Regions from separate parts of the Lederbergia ruris genome, predicted to be linked through region 2. Evidence: predicted binding sites of a transcription regulator. Region 2 holds the regulator's gene; the other holds the start of a gene.
The links. Region 2 encodes Rex, which represses fermentation and respiration genes when NADH is low (regulators of the CRP and FNR family bind a similar motif). Its sites were predicted from a motif close to TTGTGAAATATTTCACAA; they were not measured.
Positions count from the first base shown of each region.

Region 1 (11,536 bases), on a different contig from region 2:
TATAATCGCTGCCACTGTATAAGTCACAAAGACACCCATGAGTAAAAATAGAGGTTGAAATTTATCCGCTAACCACCCGCCAACCGGGCGTAAAAAAGTGGCGACCGCAATAAATCCAGCTGTTCTCATCCCCGCATCGACTTTGTCTAATTGGAAATAATCAACTAAAAAATTCGGCAAATAAACGGTGAAGGCGACAAAGGATCCAAAAGTAATAAAATAAAATAAGGAAAAAAACCAGAGTTTTTCATTTTTATAGACACCTTTGATTTGTTCCATTAAGGGTGTCTTAACTTTCACTTCTTTGCGGTCACCAAAGAAGATATTCAAAGCTGCAAAAAATAAGAGTAAAATTAAATAGAGTTTCACCGTCATCGACCAACCGATTTGTGTCGCAATTACCGGGGCCGCAAAGGTCGTAATCGCTGTTCCAATATTACCTGCTCCATAAATCCCATTGACAAGGCCATGCTTTTCTTTTGCATAATATTTCGGCAACGAGGTAACCCCGACAGAAAAAACAGCTCCCCCAATTCCTAGAAACAACCCGCCAATAACTAAATCCGTAAAGCTAGATGCTTCACTAATATAATAGACCGGAAATAATAACAAAATGAAACTAATTAGGAAAACCAGTCTTGCCCCAAATAAATTCGCATAATACCCAAGCGGAATCCTTAACACTGATCCTAATACAACTGGGATAGCTGTCAAAATCGCTAATTTATCAGCGGGAATCGAGATATCCTCAATGATAAAAGGCAATAAAGCTGAAATAATCACCCATACCATAAACCCAACAACTAGATTCAAAGTTTGTAATGGCAATTGAACCTTTTTGATCATGCCAACCACCTACTCCTTCTTAATAATTTTACATAATCACTTCCTCTTACTAGTAGTGTAGCTTTTCCTATCGGCTATTTTTATTAGGGAGCTCCCTCCATTTTAAGGGGGTTTCCCTTGATTTGTGAAAAAATGAACATTTGTTTGTGCGACGAAAAAAATAGTGCCTATCCCCGATTTATTTTGCGCATCAGGGACAGACACCACATTTTCAAATTCTATTGTTCTAATGCTTCTGCTTCTTTAACATTTGGTGAAACAGGTCTTGCAGCATGTGCCAACGACCCAGCCACTGTTACGCCAATCAATACAAAAATCAGCGACCTAAGTATACCGACTGAGCCAGCAATCGCCCCTAAGACAGGAGGACCAACGAGAAAAGCCATATATCCGACCGTTGTGACGGCTCCGACCCGCGCAGCTACCCCATGCGGATTGTCGCCAGCTGCAGATAAGCCAATCGGAAAGCCGTAAGCCGAACCAAATCCCCAAAGAACAATACCAATGGCGGCCGTATAATAATTTCCACCAAAAATGACGATTACAAGCCCCAGTGCGGCAGATAGAGCGGAGGCTCTAAGAATCGCCACCCTGCCAAACTTATCTAAAAGAATATCCCCCACTGCACGACTAATCGTCATGGTCGCGACGAATAAACTAAACATTAACGATCCAGATGCAGGGCTTTTATCATAACCATCCACAATAACTAACGGTAACCAATCGCCCGCAGAACCTTCTGCAAACGCCATTCCTAGTACGATGATTCCGAGTAGAACCGTCCGTTGCTCTTTCCAAACAGACAAGGTCTCTGTCGCTGTAGTCTCATTTTTGTTCTCATCTTGGTCTTCTTGACCAGATCCGATTGGCACGAAACGGGAAAAATAGACAATTAAGACGAATACAATCAAAGCAATCACAAATAAATGAGCCATGATCGGTAAATGGATTTTATTGACAAGGGAACCAATCATAGCACCAAAAAAGGTCCCTAAACTATATACTGCATGAAAGCCTGTCAAAATTGACTTTTTAAGCGTTTTTTCAATCGCTGTTCCTTCTACATTCATCGCTACATCACATATTCCAATGCCAAAGCCAAAAATAGCGAGGGCGCTAAATACAATCCATACATGAGGAGCCCATGAACTTCCCAATCCGATCGTGATCAGTCCAATGGAACTAAGCCCAAGTCCTGTTAACATAATGACCCGACCACCAAAACGGGCGATTAAACGACTTGCACACATAAGGCCAATGATCGAACCAGTGGAGAGACCAAAAATAATCCATCCCATCTGTGCCGTTGATACACCTAATGCATCGCGAATATTCGGGGTTTGTGCCACCCAAGATGCCATGGCAAAACCAGAAAGACCAAAATAGAAATAAATGGCCATACGCCACAAACGTATTTGTCTAGTTGTAAGTGCCTGTTCCACTGCATACCATCTCCTAAAATTAATAACAATTCTATAAATCTACCACAAAATCAAATTTGTTACCATTCATTTTATGGAAATGGCGCGAGTTTTAGGAATATTTTTATCCTATTCAGCTTGGTGCAAAAAAATCAATATGAAGTAATAAAGCCATTGGCATGAACCTAAAGCGCCCTTACGCTTTTTCGCCGGCTCCATCATTAACGTAACGGCGAGTCACCGAAAGTTTGCTAGGCGCTGGGCGCTGGAGCTGGATCAAGCATTTTAGCCCAAATTTATACTTTCTTATCCTGTAAAAAAGGGATAGATGCAGACGATATCCCCGTCCCTCTATCCCTTTTTTACACATTTCGATTAAATAATAACCGTATTGAGTTGTTCATATAAATGATCTTCATCTACAGCTTTCATGACTTTTTCAGCCATTGGAAATAGAACTGTTTCTTCTTTGACGAAATGAACGGTTAAAACTTCAAATGCTTCTCCTGCATCTTGGACAATTTCTTTCATTTTTTCCACTGAGAATGTGTCCATTTTTGGCAAGGTATGATGAAGAAAATGACCAATGTAGGCATCTATTTCCTGATGTTCCTCTTCGATCGACATGATCGGTCCTTGTTCATATCCGATATATTGACCGAGCAGTGGGAAAAAGAATTGTTCTTCTTTTTCGGTATGATTTTTTAATGGTTCAATAAATTCAACAAGCAGTTGTCTCAGTCTTTTGAATTCTTTTCTTGCTTCCTGTTCTTCATATTGGTTATTTTCAAAGTTCAAGACAATGGCATGCCAGTCCGCCATTAAAAAAGATAAATATTGATGTTCGTTTTCCAGGATTCGAATGGCTGGTAGTTTAAATCGTAATGTTTCTCCTGCCAAGGATTTCTCCCCCCCTATCACCTTTAAAAATTAAGCAATTTTTTCTTTAAAGCATATTCCACCAATTCTGGACGACTTTTTAATGAAAGTTTTTCCATGATTTTGGCTTTATGAGCTTCCACGGTTTTAACAGAGATAAATAGTTTTTCGGCAATTTCTTTATTACCGTATCCCTTTGCGACTAAAGGTAAAATTTCCAATTCTCGTTTTGATAAAATTTTAAATGGATCGTCTGTCCCCGCAACCCCATCATTTTTGACAAATTCTTTTACGAGGGATGTTGCCATTTTTGGGTGGATATAGGTTCCTCCACTGTATACCGTACGAATGGCTGAGACGAGTTCCTCATCAGGCGCATTCTTTAAAATATAGCCTGATGCTCCATTTTTGAGTACGTGGAATAAATATTCTTCATCATCATACATGGTCAGAATAAGGATCTTCGTGTCAGGATAATCCTCACTAATTTTTCCTGTCGCGATTAAGCCGCTCTCACCTGGTGGCATACTTAAATCCAATAATAAAACATCTGGTTGGTGTTTCCCCACCATCGCATAAGCTTCGATGCCGTCCGCTGCTGTCGCAACAACTTCCATATCGGATTGATAATTTAAGATCATCGAGAAGCCACTTCGGACAACGGCATGATCATCTGCAATCACTAGTTTGATCATTCCATATTCCTCCCTATATGAGAATCGATCGGAGCATGGATATGGATGGTCGTTCCCTTACCGATTTCTGAATGGATGGTTAATTGACCGTGGATAAATTCAGCTCTTTCCCTCATGCCATATAATCCTAATCCTGTTCCTCTTGCCTCTGATGACAAATCAAAACCCATTCCATGATCCTCAATCAACAAATGAAGAAAACCTGCCTCTTCATATAAACGGACAAAAACTTCATCCACTTGCGCATATTTTAATGCGTTAAAGATCGCTTCCTGGCAAATCCGATAAAAGACCGTTTCAACCTCATTGCCATACCGTTTGGATTGCAGCTCAGGCGTAAAGTGGACAATCAGGCCATAATTCTTCTCTAGCCATTTAAAATGCGAACGGAATGCCGCTTCTAAACCAAGATCATCAAGTGATGAGGGTCTTAGTTCAACCGATAAGTTACGGACATCGTCTAGAAGCCTTGTTAAAGACATCTCCGTCTGCTTAATTTTCTCGTCTTTTTCTTTGTCATTATCCAAATATTTCAGAATCCGTAACTCCACTAAAGAGTTTAATAACTCTTGGATCACGCCATCGTGTAATTCGCGGGAAATTCGTTTCCGTTCATCCTCTTGGGCGCGAATCACATGTTTCGTCATATTATTTTGATAGAGTTCTTTCTGCGTTTGAAAGGGCTTCGTTAAATTTCTGAGCATAAGGATCCGTATTTCACTATCTTCATCGACCACTTGATAGCTCGCTGCAAAAGGAAGAGTACCATCCTTTTTTGTTTTCAAATAAATTTGAAACGATGAAAAATCCCCTTCCTCATCACGTAAATAACAATTTGTACATGTCCGTGACTCCGTGTTACTTGTGTACCCCATGCAAAATTCACAAATAGAGTGGGGAAAGCCTTTTTCCAATTCTTTTTCGTCCACAATCGCTCTCGCCGCTGGATTCATATCGATTACTTTGCCATTGGCATGTAAAAAGAAAATAATTTCTGGGCTTTGTTCGTACATCTTTGTCAGTAATTCAATGATGGTTGCTTTTGATAAATTATTCACAAGAAAGCATCTCCCTTCCTGTGAATGGAGAAAAAATATCGACGATCTCGCTTTGGATTTGTTCGATTAGTGAGGTGGTAATCACTTGATTATTTCGATAACCGACCAATAATACACCTTCCACACGATGATTGTCCCAAAGAGGAATGGCTCCAATACTTTGTAGCGACTCAGACATCACAATCGGATAATTAAATAAATCCTTCCCATGAATTTCTTTTTGGATGTTTTCAATTACAAGTGATTTTCCTGTTTTAAAAACAATTCCGGCAATTCCTTTTCCAGAATACAAAGTAATGCGTTTATAACGATCATTTAAATTGCCTGCCGCGTATTTCCATTTTAAAACGAATTGATCCTCTACAGACTGGGTAAGAGCCAGAGAGACTAGATCAAATTGGTATCGTTCTTTTAACTGATTAACTTCAGCTTGATATTTTGCCTGTCTTTCCATCATTTTCTTTCTCTCCCCCATTTCAGGATCAGCCTTTTTTAAAATTTTTGCGTACGATGTCTTCTATAAATAATATAACTTCTCCCAATGTAATTCAACGGAACGCTCCACACATGGACAAGTCTTGTGAACGGCCATAAGGCAAATATAGCAAAACCGGAAAGGGCATGAATTTTAAAAGATAATGGGACATCAGCCATTAACGTGGCATCTGGTCGAAAGATAAGCAGGCCGCGGAACCAGACCGAAATCGATTCTCTATAATCAAATTCAGGTTGCACCACATTTGTGGCCAAAGTCGAAAACATCCCCATAAAAACAATAAATAATAGAAGCACATTCACAATTAAATCAGAAGCCGTACTTAATTTCCGAACACTTTTGATGGTAAAACGGCGTGCAGTTAAAATGACCATGCCCGCCAATGTGATAAAGCCAAAGAAACCGCCGATATATAAAGCCCCTAGATGGTACAAATGATCACTGACTCCTAAGCTCTGAGTCCATGATTTCGGAATCCCTAAACCAGACACATGACCGAGGATAACGGGAATAATCCCTAAATGAAAAAGGATACTCCCGATCATTAATTGCTTTTTCTCAATAAATTCGCTCGATTTGGCGGTCCAATTAAATTGATCTGTTTTATAACGATAGATATGACCGACAATAAAGACGGCGATACATACATACGGAAAGATTACCCATGAAAATTGACTAAGCATTTGTCGCATCCCCCTGTATGACACATGTTTTCAAGGTAGTTCGTAACGCTCTAATAAGATGAAAATAAGGACTTGTGTTTTTTTCAAGGGATTTTAGCAAATGCCATGTTCCATCTTCCAATATGGAGAATAGAATCGAAAAACTTTGAGCAGAGCGGGGATCCTCTAACCATTCTGCCGCATAAAAAAACTCACATATCAAAGGCAAGTAATCGGATAGTTCATTTGCAGGCATTTCCAATCCATACATTTCATACAACACCTTCAGTTTAGCGAGCATCTGTCCACGTTCTTTTCCATCCTCATATTTAAAATAGGTCATGTAAAGAGCGGAATGTTTTTCAAAATCAAAGGTCTTGGTGTAATATTCCTCCATTTCATCCAGACTAAAGGTATGCATCATCTCCCAGAATGTTTTTACATCATCATAGGCAGGGTGGGAAGAGTCAAAGGACCCTTCCAATGTTTTAGGATGAAAATGAAGTTTCTCAGGATATGAAAGCAATTGGGAGAAAAAGCCAAATGCGCTTTTATAAGAATACAGCTTTTCAAGATCAATCACGCCAAATCCCTCCATAGAAGTTTTCTTCATAGATCTCCTTGCCGCTCTTTCCAGGTGTTGCGTGAACTGGACCACAACCATCACAATCTGTTCCAAAGCCTTCTTGACCTTGAGCACGATAAGGGTCCATATATCCCTCTTTATGGGAAGTGGGAATGACGAAGCGATCTTCATATTTGGCAATAGCTAGTAAACGATACATGGCCTTCGTTTGTTCTGCTGTAAGACCTACTCGCGTCAAACGTGTTTCATCAAAGTCTTTTCCAGATGTGGCGGCCCGCATGTAAGAACGCATCATCGCCATTCTTTGTAAGGCCTCTGTAACAGTTTTTGTATCACCGGCCGTTAGCATATTCGCTAAATATTGAATCGGGATCCGCATTTCATCAATCGCAGGGAAAATTGCATCTGGATTGTTAAGCGAATTCTTCCCTTCAAAATAATTCATAATCGGACTTAGCGGTGGCACATACCAAACCATTGGCAATGTCCGATATTCTGGATGAAGCGGGAACGCCATTTTATATTCAATCGCTAATTTATAGACAGGAGAATTTTGCGCTGCCTCAATCCACTCTTCCGCAATCCCGTCTTTTCGAGCTTGCTCAATCACAGCTGGATCATTCGGATCAAGAAATAAATCACATTGGGCTTGATATAAATCTTTCTCATCTGGTGTCGCTGCAGCTTCTAAGACACGATCCGCATCATATAAGAGGACACCTAAATACCGAATCCGCCCTGTGCATGTTTCTGAACAAACAGTTGGTAATCCAGCTTCAATCCGCGGGAAACAGAATGTACATTTTTCGGCTTTATTCGTTTGCCAGTTGAAATAGACTTTCTTATAAGGACACCCCGTCATACAGTAACGCCAGCCCCGACAAGATTCCTGATCCACAAGGACAATCCCATCCTCATCCCGTTTGTACATCGCACCTGATGGACAGGAAGCCACACAACTTGGATTTAAACAATGTTCACATAGCCGTGGAAGATACATCATAAAGGCTTTTTCAAAATTAAATTTGATTTCCTCTTCAATTTTTTCAATGTTAGGATCTGTAGGGCCGGTAATATGGCCACCAGCTAAATCATCTTCCCAGTTGGGTCCCCATTCAAGATCCATTTTTTCGCCAGTGATCACCGATTTTGGTCTTGCGACGGGTTGATGTTTTTTCTCCCCGGCATGGGTTAAATGCTCATAATTGTACGTCCACGGTTCATAGTAATCTTTCATTTCCGGCATATCAGGATTATAGAAGATCTTCCCTAAGGCAATTTTCTCTAGTTTACTGCCAGAATTTAATTCTAATTTGCCATTTTTTAGACGCCATCCCCCTTTATACTTCTCTTGGTCCTCCCAACGCTGGGGGTAGCCGATTCCTGGCTTCGTTTCGACGTTATTAAACCACATATATTCTGCACCGGGGCGATTCGTCCACGTTGTTTTACAAGTGACACTGCATGTATGGCAGCCAATACATTTATCTAGATTCATGACCATTGCAACTTGCGCTTTAATCTTCAAGCCAATTGACCTCCTTCATCTTCCTTACCGCCACATATTCATCTCGCTGATTTCCAATCGGGCCATAGTAGTTAAAGCCATAACTAATCTGCGCATAGCCCCCAACCATTTGCGTTGGTTTCATATGAATCCGGGTTGGCGCATTATGACTCCCCCCGCGTGAATCGGTCATCTCTGAACCTGGAACATTAATATGTTTATCTTGGGCATGATACATAAACATCGTCCCTTTTGGCATCCGGTGACTGACAACGGCTCTTGCTGTCACCACCCCATTGCGGTTATACACTTCCATCCAATCATTATCCTGAATATCATGTGCAGCCGCATCGACATCACTGATCCAAACAGTTGGTCCCCCACGGAATAACGTCAACATATGTTGATTATCTTGGTACGTACTATGAATATTCCATTTCCCATGTGGCGTTAAATATCTTAATACAAGCGAATCCTTTCCACCTACGATTTTCCGATCATTGGGTCCAAATACCATTGGCGGCAGTGTTGGCTTATAGATTGGTAGACTTTCACCAAATTGGAGAAAGATTTCATGATCTAAATAAAAATGCTGTCTCCCTGTTAACGTTCTAAAAGGAACAAGCCGCTCAATGTTTGTTGTAAAAGGGGAATAACGTCTCCCCATTTTGTTTGAGCCACTGAATACCGGTGTAGGAATCACTTCACGCGGTTGCACGGTGATACTTTGAAACGTAATTTTTTCCGCGGCCCGATCACTAGAAATATCTTTTAATGGTACACCATGTTTCTTTTCGGCGACTTCCCACGCTTTTTGTGATACACGTCCATTGGTAGCAGAAGATAAATTCAACATCGCATCGGCCACTTGCCTGGCGGTATGGAGTTTCGGTAGCCCCGATTTGATCGTGTCGTCAAAATAAGTTCCATTGATTCTCTTCAATTCTTCATATTCTTCTGTGACTGAAAAACTGACTCCATGAGCACCGACTTTTCCAGTCGCCACATTTGGCCCCAATGTGACGTACTTATCATAGATTTGCGTATAATCTCGTTCTACAAGCGAAAAGTTCGGCATTGTTTTCCCGGGGATCGCTTCTACTTCACCCTTTTTCCAGTCTTTCACAAGCCCATAGCTTTGGGCGATTTCATTTTTTGAATCATGAAGGAGCGGTGATGTCACAAGGTCTTTATACACTCCAGGCAATTCCGTTTTTGCCATGTCCGAAAATTCCTTGGCAAGGGTACGGAAAATATCCCAATCTGAACGCGATTCCCATAAGGGATCAATCGCTGGATTAAACGGATGGACAAAAGGATGCATATCAGTGGAAGATAAATCTGTTTTTTCATACCAGGTCGCGGCTGGCAGCACGACATCGGCATATAATGGTGTCGCGGTCATGCGGAAATCAAGTGCCACCATTAAATCCAATTTCCCTTCCACTTCTTCACGCCATTTAATTTCTTCTGGCTTCTCTTTTTCATTCGGTGTGGAAAGTAATCCATTATGCGTTCCAAGTAAATGTTTCATAAAATACTCTTGCCCTTTGGCAGAACTAGATATTAAATTAGAGCGCCAAATAAAGAGAGAACGCGGAAAATTTTCTGGTGCATCGGGATCTTCAATCGCAAATTGAGTTTCCCCGGATTTCACTTGATCGACGGCATGTTGAATCATTTCCTCATCGGTTTCTTTTCCTACTTTTTTCGCCTCTTCGGCAAATAGCAGACTGTTTTTATTAAATTGCGGATAGGATGGCAACCACCCGAGTCGGGCGGCCAAGACATTATAATCAGCTGGGTGCTGGTATTTGATTTTACCACCAAGTGGAGATTTCAATGATTCAGTGCCCATTTCCTCGTATTTCCATTGATCAGTGGCAAAATAAAAGAATGAGGTGCCATTTTGCTGTCTCGCCGTACCTTGCCAATCTTTTGCAAACGCAATCGTGGACCAACCTTCAATCGGACGGCATTTTTCCTGTCCAACATAATGGGCCCACCCGCCGCCATTCACCCCTTGGGAAGCCGTCAAGATGACAAGATTTAATATCGCCCGATAGATCGTATCACTATTAAACCAGTGATTAATTCCTGCGCCCATAATAATCATCGAGCGACCATCTGTATCAAGGGAATTTTGCGCAAACTCATGGGCAATTTGCGTGACCAGCTCGGCTTTTACACCAGTGATCTTTTCTTGCCAAGCTGGTGTGTAATGGGAGGCTGTATCATCATAGCCTTTTGCATTCAATCTACCGCCTGGGCGGGCAACACCATATTGACTCATCATCAAGTCATACACCGTTGCCACCATCCTTGTTGTACCATCTGCTAGTTGAATAGCTTTAGCCGGAATCGTTCTTGTAAAAATACCATTTTGATCATGATCAAAATATGGAAAAACGATCTCTTCCCACTCAGCTCCGTGTTCAAGAATCGAAAGGGCTGGATCAATAGAAGTGCCATCTCCTCTCTCCAAAATGAGGTTCCACTTTTGATCTTCTTCCCAACGTTGCCCCATTGTGCCATTGGGAACAACGATCTCTTCCCCCATTTCATCGAAAATAACCGGCTTCCATTCTGAATGCTCAGAGGTATCTCCCAGGTCACTTGCCCGTAAGAAGCGGCCTGCTTTATATTTGTCCTCATGCTCATCCAATAGAATGAGGAAAGGCATATCAGTATATTGCTTCGCATAGTTCAGAAACATTGGCTCTTTACGATCTTGATAAAATTCTTTTAAAATCACATGGGTCATCGACTGAGCAATGGCGGCATCTGATCCAGGATTAGGTGCCATCCAATCATCAGCAAACTTGACGTTCTCTGCATAATCCGGTGCAACCGACACCACCTTTGTTCCTTTGTAGCGAACCTCGGTCATAAAGTGGGCATCTGGTGTTCTTGTGAGAGGCACATTCGAGCCCCACATAATCAAGTAACCGGCATTATACCAATCAGAGGATTCCGGTACATCGGTTTGCTCTCCCCAAATTTGCGGTGATGCTGGAGGCAGATCGGCATACCAGTCATAGAAACTCAGCATTTCTCCACCTAACAATGAAATAAAACGGGCACCGGACGCATAACTAATCATTGACATCGCGGGAATAGGGGTAAACCCTGCAATTCGGTCTGGTCCGTATTGACGGATCGTGTAAATAAGCTGAGCAGAAATTAAGCGACTAACCTCTTGCCAAGAGACGCGCACATGCCCGCCTTTTCCGCGTGCTTTTTTATAAGAATTGGCTTTTTCCGGATCTTCGACAATGCTTGCCCACGCATCAACAGGGTTTGGATATTCTTGTAATGCTTGCTTCCATAACCGCCATAAACGACCACGGACATAAGGATATTTGACGCGGAGCGGACTATATTCA
Region 1 is NZ_BORB01000014.1:38,388-49,923, reverse strand. It holds gene KI363_RS09900 (nitrate/nitrite transporter) at 1-846, opposite strand, end outside; gene KI363_RS09895 (MFS transporter) at 1,065-2,288, opposite strand; gene KI363_RS09890 (hemerythrin domain-containing protein) at 2,643-3,167, opposite strand; gene nreC (nitrate respiration regulation response regulator NreC) at 3,191-3,838, opposite strand; gene KI363_RS09880 (sensor histidine kinase) at 3,838-4,899, opposite strand; gene KI363_RS09875 (GAF domain-containing protein) at 4,892-5,356, opposite strand; gene narI (respiratory nitrate reductase subunit gamma) at 5,392-6,078, opposite strand; gene narJ (nitrate reductase molybdenum cofactor assembly chaperone) at 6,071-6,640, opposite strand; gene narH (nitrate reductase subunit beta) at 6,633-8,171, opposite strand; gene KI363_RS09855 (nitrate reductase subunit alpha) at 8,161-11,536, opposite strand, start outside.
Region 1: a site for Rex is predicted at 969-986, ahead of KI363_RS09900 (nitrate/nitrite transporter). Genes of this name have one in related genera too.

Region 2 (11,536 bases):
GGCGCGGAATATGGGAATAAAAAAACAGGGCGGCCACATTAAAGTGTACCCTATAGATAGACTTTTTTAGTGTCTACTCTATAGGGTACATTTTACATCAGCTACCCTGTTTTTATTCTAGCTCCTGCTCCGCTCTTTGCTTGGCTTTCTGTGCTTTTCTATAACCAATCTTGGAAATCCAGACACTTATTTCATAAAGAATAAGTAAAGGTACGGTTACCATCATATGAGATAATACATCTGGCGGGGTAATAAAAGCGGCAATCACCAATAACACAAAATACGCGTATTTACGAATTTTAGACAAGTATTGCGGGGTAATAATCCCTAGTCTTGTCAGAAATAAAATCACCACAGGCAATTGAAAAAGCAGTCCAAATGGAATGGTGATTTGGAATAGAAATTGAAAATATTCATTGATCCCGATCGTGGTTTCAATGCCCATACTACCTGAAAGATTCAACATAAACCGAATCACAAACGGAAATAAGATAAAATAAGAAAAGGAAATCCCTGCCAAAAATAACAGAACGGAAGCTGGAATATAGCTTAGGGTCGCCCTTCTTTCCGTTGCCAGTAAACCCGGACTAATAAACGCCCAAAGCTGGTATAAAATCACAGGCGAAGTAAGGAGAATCCCGATCAAAAAGGTCATTTGCATATATACCTTAAAAGGATCTGTTGGTTTAAAGGCATTCATCACTAATTCTTGCACAGCACTCGCATCCTGCAGGAAACGAATCAAAGGCTGTGAAAGAAAGAAACCAATGATTGAAGCCAATACGAAGAAAGCGACGATGATCATCAGCCGTTTTCTTAATTCCTCTATATGCTCGAGAATGCTCATGTTATCATTCTGATTCATCACAATTTTTCATCCCATCAACGGTCGGCGTCTTTCTTGTCCTTGTCTTCTTCCTCCGCTAGCCCCTTTGTTGCATTTTTGAATTCACGCAACGTATTCCCTGCTGCCTTTCCAAGCTCGGGTAATTTTTTCGGGCCAAATATTAAGACTGCAACAAATGCGATGATGAGTATACTTCCCCATCCTGCACCCATTTGCGCCCACCTCCTTTTATACTACTCATTTTAGCCGATTTAGCATAAATTATCTATCCTCTGGCTCCACTTCTTGTGAAATTTCCGTGTCAGGAGTGGGATAATTTTTCAAAAAGTAAATAAGCGACTGCAATTCTACCGCAAGATCAATGTGATGAACACGAATAGATGGCGGAACCGTCAATCTTGCTGGGGTAAAATTCAAAATCCCTTTCACGGTTGTTTTGACCAGTCGATCTGTCACCTGTTGGGCAACATGAGAAGGAACGGTTAAAATGATGGCCGTCACGGCTTCCTTATTTAATTGATCTTCAAGCTCAGCTAAGTCATAAATAGGCACATTACTAATGGTTGTACCAATTTTTTCAGGATCGACCTCAAAGGCCATGGCGATTTTGGTATTATTATTTTTTAAAAAGTTATAATTCAAAAAAGCAGTACCAAGATTCCCCACCCCTACTAAAGCGACCTTTGTTAACTCGTCCTGATCTAAGGTTTTCGCAAAGAAGTTTAATAAATAGTTGACATTGTAGCCATACCCTTTTTTCCCGAGAGCGCCAAAATAGGAGAAGTCTCGGCGAATGGTGGCCGAATCTACCTTAACAGCTTCACTTAATTGCGCAGAGGAAACACGTTGCTTTCCCGATGCATGCAAATTTTTAATAAAACGATAATAAAGTGGCAAACGTTTTGCCGTTGCCTGAGGAATTTTCATCGAATCTTCGTTCATCGTTCAACCCCCTTAAACAGAGTATTTTTATTCCATCGGATGGAGCAGTTTATTTTAGTCTGAAGTCTTGTTCGACTTTATCTTCTATAATCGCGGCCTGACGTTCCGCCTGTTTTTTCAATCAGGTAGGTTTTACCTATAATCAAGCCTTTATCCACAGCTTTACACATATCATACACGGTAAGGGCGGCAACTGAGGCCGCTGTCAGTGCCTCCATCTCCACCCCTGTATGACCTTTTGTTTTCACCGTAGATTGAATATTTAAAATCCATCTATTGTCTTCCTGTAACCAGTTAAAGGAAAGGTCAATTCCTTTTAAAGGGATCGGGTGACACATCGGAATGATATCCCACGTCTTTTTAGCGGCCATAATGCCCGCCACTTGTGCAACAGCGAGGACATCCCCTTTTTTCATTTGATTATTGGTAATCTGTTCATAAAGTTGTTGACTTACTTCAATACTTGAATGGGCAATGGCTGTACGAGTAGTCTCAGGCTTTTCGCTAACATCCACCATTTTCGCTCTGCCTTCTTCATTTAAATGTGTTAATTTTTTCACGTAGCACACCTCTTATCTATCATACACTATTTTATGCAAACTGTCTTTTTCTATTTTTCCCTACTTGACTAGCAAAGATTGCCCCATCCTTGTTTAGTATTGTAAACTGTTCCTAGGAGTGAATTATGATGATGTTATTGCAATTACAACAAATTACAAAGTATTTCGGTGCGGAATGTATATTATCGGATATAAAATTAGAAGTACAATCGCGAGATCGTGTCGCGCTTGTCGGTCGCAATGGTGCTGGAAAGTCTACTCTTTTAAAAATCATTGCTGGGCAACTCTCCTATGATTCTGGACAAATTGTTCGACCAAAGGGAGTTACAATCGGCTATTTGGCACAAAACACCGGGTTAGAATCCAGTCGGGTTATTTGGGATGAGATGCTAACAGTGTTCACTGAAGTTCGAAGGATGGAAAAAGAAATTCGCCAATTAGAATTAAAGATGGCCGATCCTAGCTATTATGAGAATGCAGAACTCGCAGAAGCGATTTTCCGTGAATATGATGTTTTGCAGGAAAAATTTAAAGCGGTTGGTGGATATCAATATGAATCAGATATTCGCTCTGTTTTACACGGTATGCGCTATTATGAAGAGGATTATCAAACGAAAATCTCCACATTAAGTGGTGGACAAAAAACGAGATTAGCTTTAGCGAAACTTTTGCTGACGAAACCAGATATTTTAATTTTAGATGAGCCGACCAACCATTTGGATATTGAGACTTTATCTTGGCTAGAACAGTACTTACAAAGCTATGAAGGGGCAATTTTAATTGTATCCCATGATCGTTATTTTCTGGATAAAGTCGTAGATCAGGTGTATGAGTTATCAAGACATGAAATGATCAAATACCATGGTAATTATAGCCAATATTTGGTGAAAAAAGCGGAAATATATGAGCGTGATTTGAAACGTTTTGAAAAGCAACAAGATGAGATCGCCAAAATGCAGGATTTCATTCAGCGGAACTTAGCAAGGGCCTCCACAACAAAAAGGGCGCAAAGCCGGCGAAAGCAATTAGAAAAAATGCAGGTTATCGATCGGCCTAGCGGCGGGGAACAATCGGCTACTTTTCACTTTGATATTGAGCGACCCAGTGGCAATGATGTGATGAAAATAAAAGAAGCGGTGATTGGCTACAATGGGCAAGCTTTAGCGAAAAACATTCATTTTAACATGGAGCGTCAAGATAGTATCGCTTTAGTGGGACCGAATGGCGTCGGGAAATCCACCTTATTAAAAACGCTCATCCGAAAACTGCCTCTTCTTTCAGGACAAATTGATTATGGCACCAATGTGACGCTCGGCTATTATGACCAGGAACAAGCAGAGTTATCATCGAATAAGACGGTTCTGCAGGAATTATGGGATCATTATCCACTAAAGGAAGAAAAAGAAATTCGGACCGTACTCGGAAATTTTCTATTTAGTGGCGATGATGTACAAAAGGTTGTTTCTACTTTAAGCGGCGGGGAAAAGGCACGCCTTGCCTTGGCCATTCTCATGCTAGAAAAGGCGAATGTGCTGATTTTGGATGAGCCGACCAACCACTTGGATTTAGACAGTAAAGAAGTATTGGAAAATGCGCTTGTGGATTATCCTGGCACTTTATTATTTGTCTCCCATGATCGTTACTTCATCAATCGCATTGCCACGAAGGTAATTGAGTTATCCACAGAAGGGACCACAGAGTATTTAGGTGACTATGATTATTATGTGGATAAAAAGCAAGAAATGAAGGAATTAGCGGAATTGGCGGAAAAACAGCAACAAGAGTCCGCACCAAAGGATGTGCCAAAGAAACGTTCTTTTCAAGAAGAAAAGGAATTGAAAAAGCTTGAAAGACAAAGAAAACGAAGAATAGAAGAAATTGAACAACTAATGCATGAAAAAGAGGAAAAAGTAGCCGAGCTCGAAAACCAATTATGCCTGCCTGATGTATTTGAAGACCATGAACAAGTTCTTTCGATCAACAATGATGTGGAAAAATTAAAAAATGAGTTGGACCAGCTTTTAGAGGAATGGACTGAATTAGCTGAACTTATGGAATAGCATCCTAGCGGGTGCTATTTTTTTCATGGATTAAGGGCCTCTAGAGTAGATAGATTGGAAACGACTTGTACTAGGTAAAAATAATCCACAGAGTTATACACATAATTAACATATATATACTAGACTCCCTTAAAGTTTTCCACGTTATCCACATTTCATTTATTATTTATCCACAACAGTGGTAGGGTTGTAGTATTATAGGCATATTTCGGATATAAAGTGAAGCTTATCAACAATTTTGTCCACAAGGTAAGGATGTGAGCTGGGTATCGACCTTTATCAATATCCACCAACAATCAGAGTGCTTTTCTTATACGCTTGAATGATATTTTTAGGAATGGGAATAGGATCCTGATTCATTTTTAATCTTTCCAATACTTTTTTATCAATCGGATGTGGGGAATGATTGGTGACGAACCAGTAGTTGGTATGATTTTTGTATACCTTGTTTTCTAATAAAGGCTTTATAAAATAGGGATCGATTTCGGGTCCGAGCGGAAACTCATTTAAAATTTTTTCCTTCAATGGAATAATTTCTCGCTGTAGAAAACGATATTTTCTTAACAGAATAGGACTTGTGATTCTCCTTTTCCACCTGTGTTCCATATAAAATAGATTTCCCCTATCATCCTGATAAAGCCGAAACGGTGGCAGCTGAAGCTGATCATCAATGGGGATTCCTTCTTCATGTCGATAGAGCACTGGATCAGGAATATCCACGATTTTCCCCGGATTATAGTGATAGAAAGTAAACATTGTGGGATCGAGAAGCCGTCTTTGCCCATTATCCATTAAATATACGTACCCTTCCGTTCCTTTCACTAAAATCCCATCAGGGAGAGTGGCTGGAAGGTTACGAAACAAGGTTTGGACTGATTGCGGGGTTTTATACGTGATATCTAATACTTTAGGAATAGGGTAAAATGATTGGAAAGTATTGAGGCGTTGCCAGAAGACAGCGTCCCCCCTACACCAATGCTTTGGATCCTCATCCCAATAGCTCCCAAATTTTTCCCATACTTGTATAAGAATTTTGCGTGTGTGCATGACGGAGCAATGATCGACTTCATCAGCGGCATGGAAAAGTATTTCTTCGGCTTCTCTTGTAAATTCCTTCAAACAGCTCATTTGGTCATTCACAATTTTCACTTGTTGCGATGAATACACAATATCGATACCCGAATTTCTTTCTAAAAACGTCACCATTTCTTCAAGACGATTAGGCATATAAACCGTATCATCTGTCAGGTAGGTGAGATAGTTTCCTTTAATAAGCGGGATGGCTTCGTTAATCATCGTCGCATATCTTGTCGTTTGATAACGCTTTTCATCCTCTATCCCACTATTTCGATACATGATCCGCGGGTCCTCTAAATAACGTTGGATCGTTTGAACGGTTTCAATATTAGAGTGATCATCCATAATCCACAATTCCCATTCCTTCATCGTTTGATTTAGAACACTTTCAATCGCCTGTTCAAGTAATCGCGGTTTGTTATAACTCGTTAAAATGATGGATACTTTGGTTTCGATGAGCGATCCCCCCTTTTGTCCATTAACGATTTTCTGTTTCCCAATGAAAGCCAATTTCTGGGTCATCCCAAGGTATTCTTTTTTCATCGGGATTGTCACGATTATACGATTCGGTTGTAAAATAAATAATGGTTGCAGGTGTTTGTCCTAACACCCGATAGCCATGGGCAATTCCCTTTGGAATGAGCAGGACAATTGGGTTATCCTCTCCCATATAAAACACACTCGTTTCCCCTCTTGTACTTGAACCTTTGCGCAAATCATATAACACAACTTGCGCATGCCCTGATGGGAAAAACCATAAATCATCCTGTTTTTCATGATAATGGAATGCCTTAATCACCCCTGGGTAGCTCATGGACCATGACGCTTGCCCAAAACGGTCTAAAATATGCTCATCATCGCGCACCAATTCAGCAAAAAAGCCACGATCATCATGATGCTTCACGATTTTTTTCACAATCACACCATCAATCATATTGATCACCTCTTTCAAAAAATTCCTCTAGAGCTTCTTGCCAATACCTCATGTGGATTCCCTCTTTTTCGATCGATTCCTTGCTTAAGACGGAAAAAGCTGGCCTTTGTGCGATAACACCATACTCTTTAGTCGAGATTGGTTGTACAAGCTCTTCCTGATATCCTGCCAACTTTAAAATCGACCGAGCAAACGTAAACCAGCTGCATGCCCCATCATTAGAAATATGATAGATCCCAAATTTCTTCCCAATTAGTTGTTTAATCGCATAAGCCAAATCTTTTGTATAGGTGGGGGAACCGATTTGGTCATCCACCACGTAAAATTCCTTCCCTTTTTCGGCTAACCGAAGCATTGTTTTGACAAAATTTTTCCCGTTTTCCCCATACACCCATGAGGTGCGCACAATATAACTTTCTTTTAAAATCCGCTGAACCAAACGTTCTCCAAGTAATTTACTCGTTCCATACATGGATAAAGGATCTGGGGCATCATCGATGGTATAAGGTTGTCGTTTCTTTCCATTAAAAATAAAGTCAGTACTGATATACAGCATCGCAGCTCCTACGCTTTTTGCTGCTCTAGCCATATAATACGTTCCAAAACTATTCACTTCAAAAGCGGTTTTCCAATTCGTTTCACAATCATCTACAGCCGTATACGCCGCCGCATGGATGACCAAATCAGGTTGTAGCTCCTCCATTACTTCCTTAACGATCGTTTCATTTGTAATATCCAGTTCTTCTTTACTATATGGAAACAGTTCAAAACGAGGATCTTCTGAAAATGTTGAAACTAGGTCAGTCCCCAATTGTCCTTTCGCACCTGTGATTAAAATCTTCATTTGCACTCACGCTTACTTTCCTTGAGCCTTTCCTTATACCATTGGACCGTGCGTTTCAGTCCTTCTGCAAAATCTACTTGTGGATGCCAATTCAGTTCTCGCTTAATTTTTTCATAATTAATTGAATAGCGACGATCATGTCCTAATCGATCTTCTACAAAAGTGATTAGAGTTGGATCTGCTCCAAGATAATCAATAATCTGTTTCACGACTGCAAGATTGGTTTGTTCTTCATCTCCACCAATATTATAGACAGAGCCTATTTTTCCTTTTTCAAGAACCGCATGGATAGCGCGACAATGATCTTCCACAAATAGCCAATCGCGAATTTGTCCTCCGTCTCCGTATATCGGTATCTCTTTACCTGTTAGAGCAGATGTTATTACTGTTGGGATAAACTTTTCTACATGCTGAAAGGGACCATAATTATTGCTACAGCGTGTGATTATCACTGGTAAATTAAAGGTATGATAATAGGAGTGAACAAGTAGGTCTGCCCCTGCCTTGCTTGCGGAGTAAGGATTATTAGGTGAAAGTGGGGTCGTTTCGGTAAAGGAAGGCTCCGTCTCCTTCAAACTTCCGTATACTTCATCTGTGGAAATTTGGATCATCTTTGCGGCTTTTCCATCCCGAACAGCATCCAAGAGATGTAGCGTTCCTTTTATATTTGTATCAATAAACGGAGCTGCCGACTGTATGCTGCGATCCACGTGAGATTCGGCAGCAAAATGAATAATGGCATTATAGGTTTGATCAAAGACTTTTTCAACCTGCTTTGGATTCGTCAAATCACATTGAATGAAGCGATATTGTGGATGATCGAGAAAGGCGTATTGCATAAATGGATGGCTGGCATAGGTAAGTGCATCGACATTGGTGACGGCGTAATCCGTTTGCTCCATTAAATAATGGATAAAATTGGCGCCAATAAACCCCGCTCCTCCGGTAACAAGTAACGCTTTTTTCATGAACCTTCCCTTCTCTCTATTTGCTCATAGATAAGTTGATTAGCAAGAAAGAGAGAGTCATGAGTCCCTGCATCTACCCACCAACCTGATAAACGATCATACTGTAAAACGGACTCTTTGATATAGAGATTATTTACATCAGTAATTTCTAACTCTCCCCGATCTGATGGTGATAGTTCTTGAATATACTCGAAGACTTTTGGATCATACATATAAATGCCGGTGACGATTTCGTTGGAGATAAAGGTCTTCGGTTTTTCAATAATGGACGTAATACATCGGTCCTCCTCATTCAACTTGGCAACCCCGAATCTCTGAGGGTCTTTCACCTCTTTAATTAAGACCCTAGCGCCACTCTTCTGTTTTTGAAAGGCCTGAATAAACGGAACCAATGAATCTTCGAAAATATTATCTCCTAACAGCAAAATAAACTTATCCCCATTCACAAAGTCCTCGGCATGCGCCAGCCCGCCAGAAATTCCTGACGCTGTTGGTTGGATTTCATAATGCAAGCAAACACCTAATTCAGCCCCATCCTCTAATAGTTTTTGAAAGGAATCGATATACTCTTCGTGAGTAATAAGTAGAATTTCGTGGATCCCCGCTTCTTTCAATTTCATGATCGACCAACAAATCATCGGATAGGGACCAACCGGTAAAAGGTGCTTATTCGTGATCTTTGTCATCGGCTGTAACCGAGAACCTGTTCCACCTGCCAAAATAACTCCTTTCATAGTAAACACATTCTTTCTATATAAGATCGATTTCACTTACGTCATAGGTTGACAAAACTCCAAAGTTAGGAGTTTTCGTCAACCTATGACATCATCCTAAAATATCCCGACACTTAACACTAATCCAATTGGCACGTACATGGTTCCATCTGTGTCAGGGTCTTCAAACGCAACCACATCTATTCCTACATTGTTAATCACTAGATTACGAAACGTCTCGCCACCAACTAGACGAACGACAGGAATAGGTTGACCAGACTCCGAAATATCAATTAATTGTTGTCGAAATGTGGATCTAAAAACACCCATAAAAAATCCTCCCTTCTCATTCGTTATTACTGTATTAATTACAAAAAAAATAGTGTAGTCAACTGTTTACTCTATAAAAAAATGAGATATTGACTTATACCTTCTGTCTACATATATATCAAACGCTATAGTAAAAATGTGGATTTTTGTTATTTTTAGGGTGTTGTCTTAACGACTGAACCTTTTTGACATAAAGTATCATGAGGCAATTTTAAAAGGGCTTTGTATCTGGATAGTAACACTATTTTCTAGTTAATTAGCGAAGTCCTAAACCCATATAAGATGAGGTGAAAAAGATGAACTTTGCAGACTATATTTTCAGGCGGTTAATCCCTGGAACAATCATCACAGTGACAATGGATTCTGGTAATATTATTGGTCCCGCCATTTTCACTCATTATAATCCAGCTACTAGTATCGCCGTCTTAGAAGAAGAAGGGACGATGTCTCCTCCCACCAATATGATTATTAATATCGGTTCAAGTAAAGTAGAATCTATTATGTATGATGTATCGGAATAAATGAACATGTTATATGTTTCATCTGGATTTTCGAAGATTTATCAGTATTTAGATAGAACTATAGAGAAAGTTCTTCAGCAGTTTTGTGATAAGTGTATTCTCTTTCAACCGGAAGAATCTATTCAGCGATTACAAGCGATCTTACATGATCATGATCGACCACATTGGGCACTGATTCTACTTGGTAGCCATTTCTCAAAACAAGCAAGTGATCTATTAAGAAAACATAATGTAAAGCAAGCCGTTTGGTTAACGGAAGATCCCTACTATATGGATAAAACACTTCAAGATATTCACCTTTATGATTATGTCTTCACAATTGATTCAGGAGCGTATAAAGTCTATCGTTCAGCCGGTTTTTCACATATTTATCATTTGCCGCTAGGGACAGATCCCTCTATTTTCACGAGACAGAAGGTAGATTTCCCCTACCAAAGTGATGTGCTGCTCGTAGGATATCCCTACCCTTCTCGTATCCAATTAATAGAATTTCTTTTGCAGAATGGGACATTCTCTATTACGGTTATTGGAAAACAGTGGCATAATCACTTATCAAAGAAATTTCGGAGGCATGACCAACTCTGTATGTATGATCAATGGATGGAACCAGAGGGGGTAGCAAAGTTTTATAATGGAGCAAAAATCGTATTAAATCCTCATCGCCAGGCGAACTTTTCTAAAGGGGTTATGAATGAAACGATTAATAATCGTACACTGGATATTGCCGCCTGCGGAGCTTTTCAATTAATTGAAGATTTACCTGGATTGCGATCCTATTTTTCAGAAGAGGAAATGATTTCGTATCAATATCCGAAAGATTGCTTAGACAAGATCCACTTCTATCTGGAAAAAGAAGAAATCCGTCAACAATTTGCAGACCGCGCACAGAAGAAAGTGTGCAATGAACATACCTTTCAACATAGAATAGAAACGATGCTAGATCTAATGGAGCTGCCTTAGGGGCGGCTTTTTTTTACTTCCGAAAAGGCTGCCCGCCGGTTGGGGCAGCCTTTTACAGGAACAGATCCCAGCTAAGTGGAGTTCCTGCTGGCGCATCTTTACCAATTTTCTTCCCTAGGAGAAGATCGATGTATTTGGGGGATAAGCCTGCTCCCGGACGGATCGCTCTTAGATTGTCCTTTGTGAATCGATCGCCTGCCTTCATGTCTTTCGTAATGTAGAGGGATCTGCGAAATTGGAGTGATTTTTTCTCATTTTCTGTCGGTCCGTACTGGACCTTGCCGATCGCCTGCCACGCTCGTTTCGTTTCGATCACAAGTGTCCGAAATTCTTCAGGCTCCAGAGAAAAGGCTGCATCCACTCCCCCTTCTGAGCGTGATAATGTTAAATGCTTTTCGATCACAGTCGCTCCCAGCGCCACACTGGCAACGGCGACTCCACAGCCTAATGTATGGTCAGATAAACCAACTTCACAATTAAAAAGCTCCCTCATATGAGAAATTGTGGCAATATTTGAGTTGGTTGCTTCAGCTGGATAGGTGCTTGTGCATTTTAACAGAATTAAATCCTTGCACCCTGCCTCTCGAGCAACTTGAACGGCTTTATCCAATTCTGCAACCGAGGCCATTCCAGTCGAAATAATTAACGGCTTGCCAGTTGCGGCCACTTTCCTTATCAAGGGTAAGTCATTATTTTCAAAAGAAGCAATTTTATAACAAGGAACAGCCAGTGTTTCTAAAAAGTCGACCGCTGTTTCATCAAAAGGGGTGCTAAACGGGA
Region 2 is NZ_BORB01000051.1:111-11,646, forward strand. It holds gene tatC (twin-arginine translocase subunit TatC) at 113-865, opposite strand; gene KI363_RS19465 (twin-arginine translocase TatA/TatE family subunit) at 883-1,059, opposite strand; gene KI363_RS19470 (redox-sensing transcriptional repressor Rex) at 1,109-1,789, opposite strand; gene moaC (cyclic pyranopterin monophosphate synthase MoaC) at 1,867-2,349, opposite strand; gene KI363_RS19480 (ABC-F family ATP-binding cassette domain-containing protein) at 2,478-4,409, shown strand; gene KI363_RS19485 (glycosyltransferase family A protein) at 4,689-5,942, opposite strand; gene KI363_RS19490 (dTDP-4-dehydrorhamnose 3,5-epimerase family protein) at 5,965-6,420, opposite strand; gene rfbD (dTDP-4-dehydrorhamnose reductase) at 6,413-7,264, opposite strand; gene rfbB (dTDP-glucose 4,6-dehydratase) at 7,261-8,232, opposite strand; gene KI363_RS19505 (sugar phosphate nucleotidyltransferase) at 8,229-8,966, opposite strand; gene KI363_RS19510 (hypothetical protein) at 9,063-9,275, opposite strand; gene KI363_RS19515 (CGEA protein) at 9,572-9,796, shown strand; gene KI363_RS19520 (CgeB family protein) at 9,797-10,756, shown strand; gene pseI (pseudaminic acid synthase) at 10,809-11,536, opposite strand, start outside.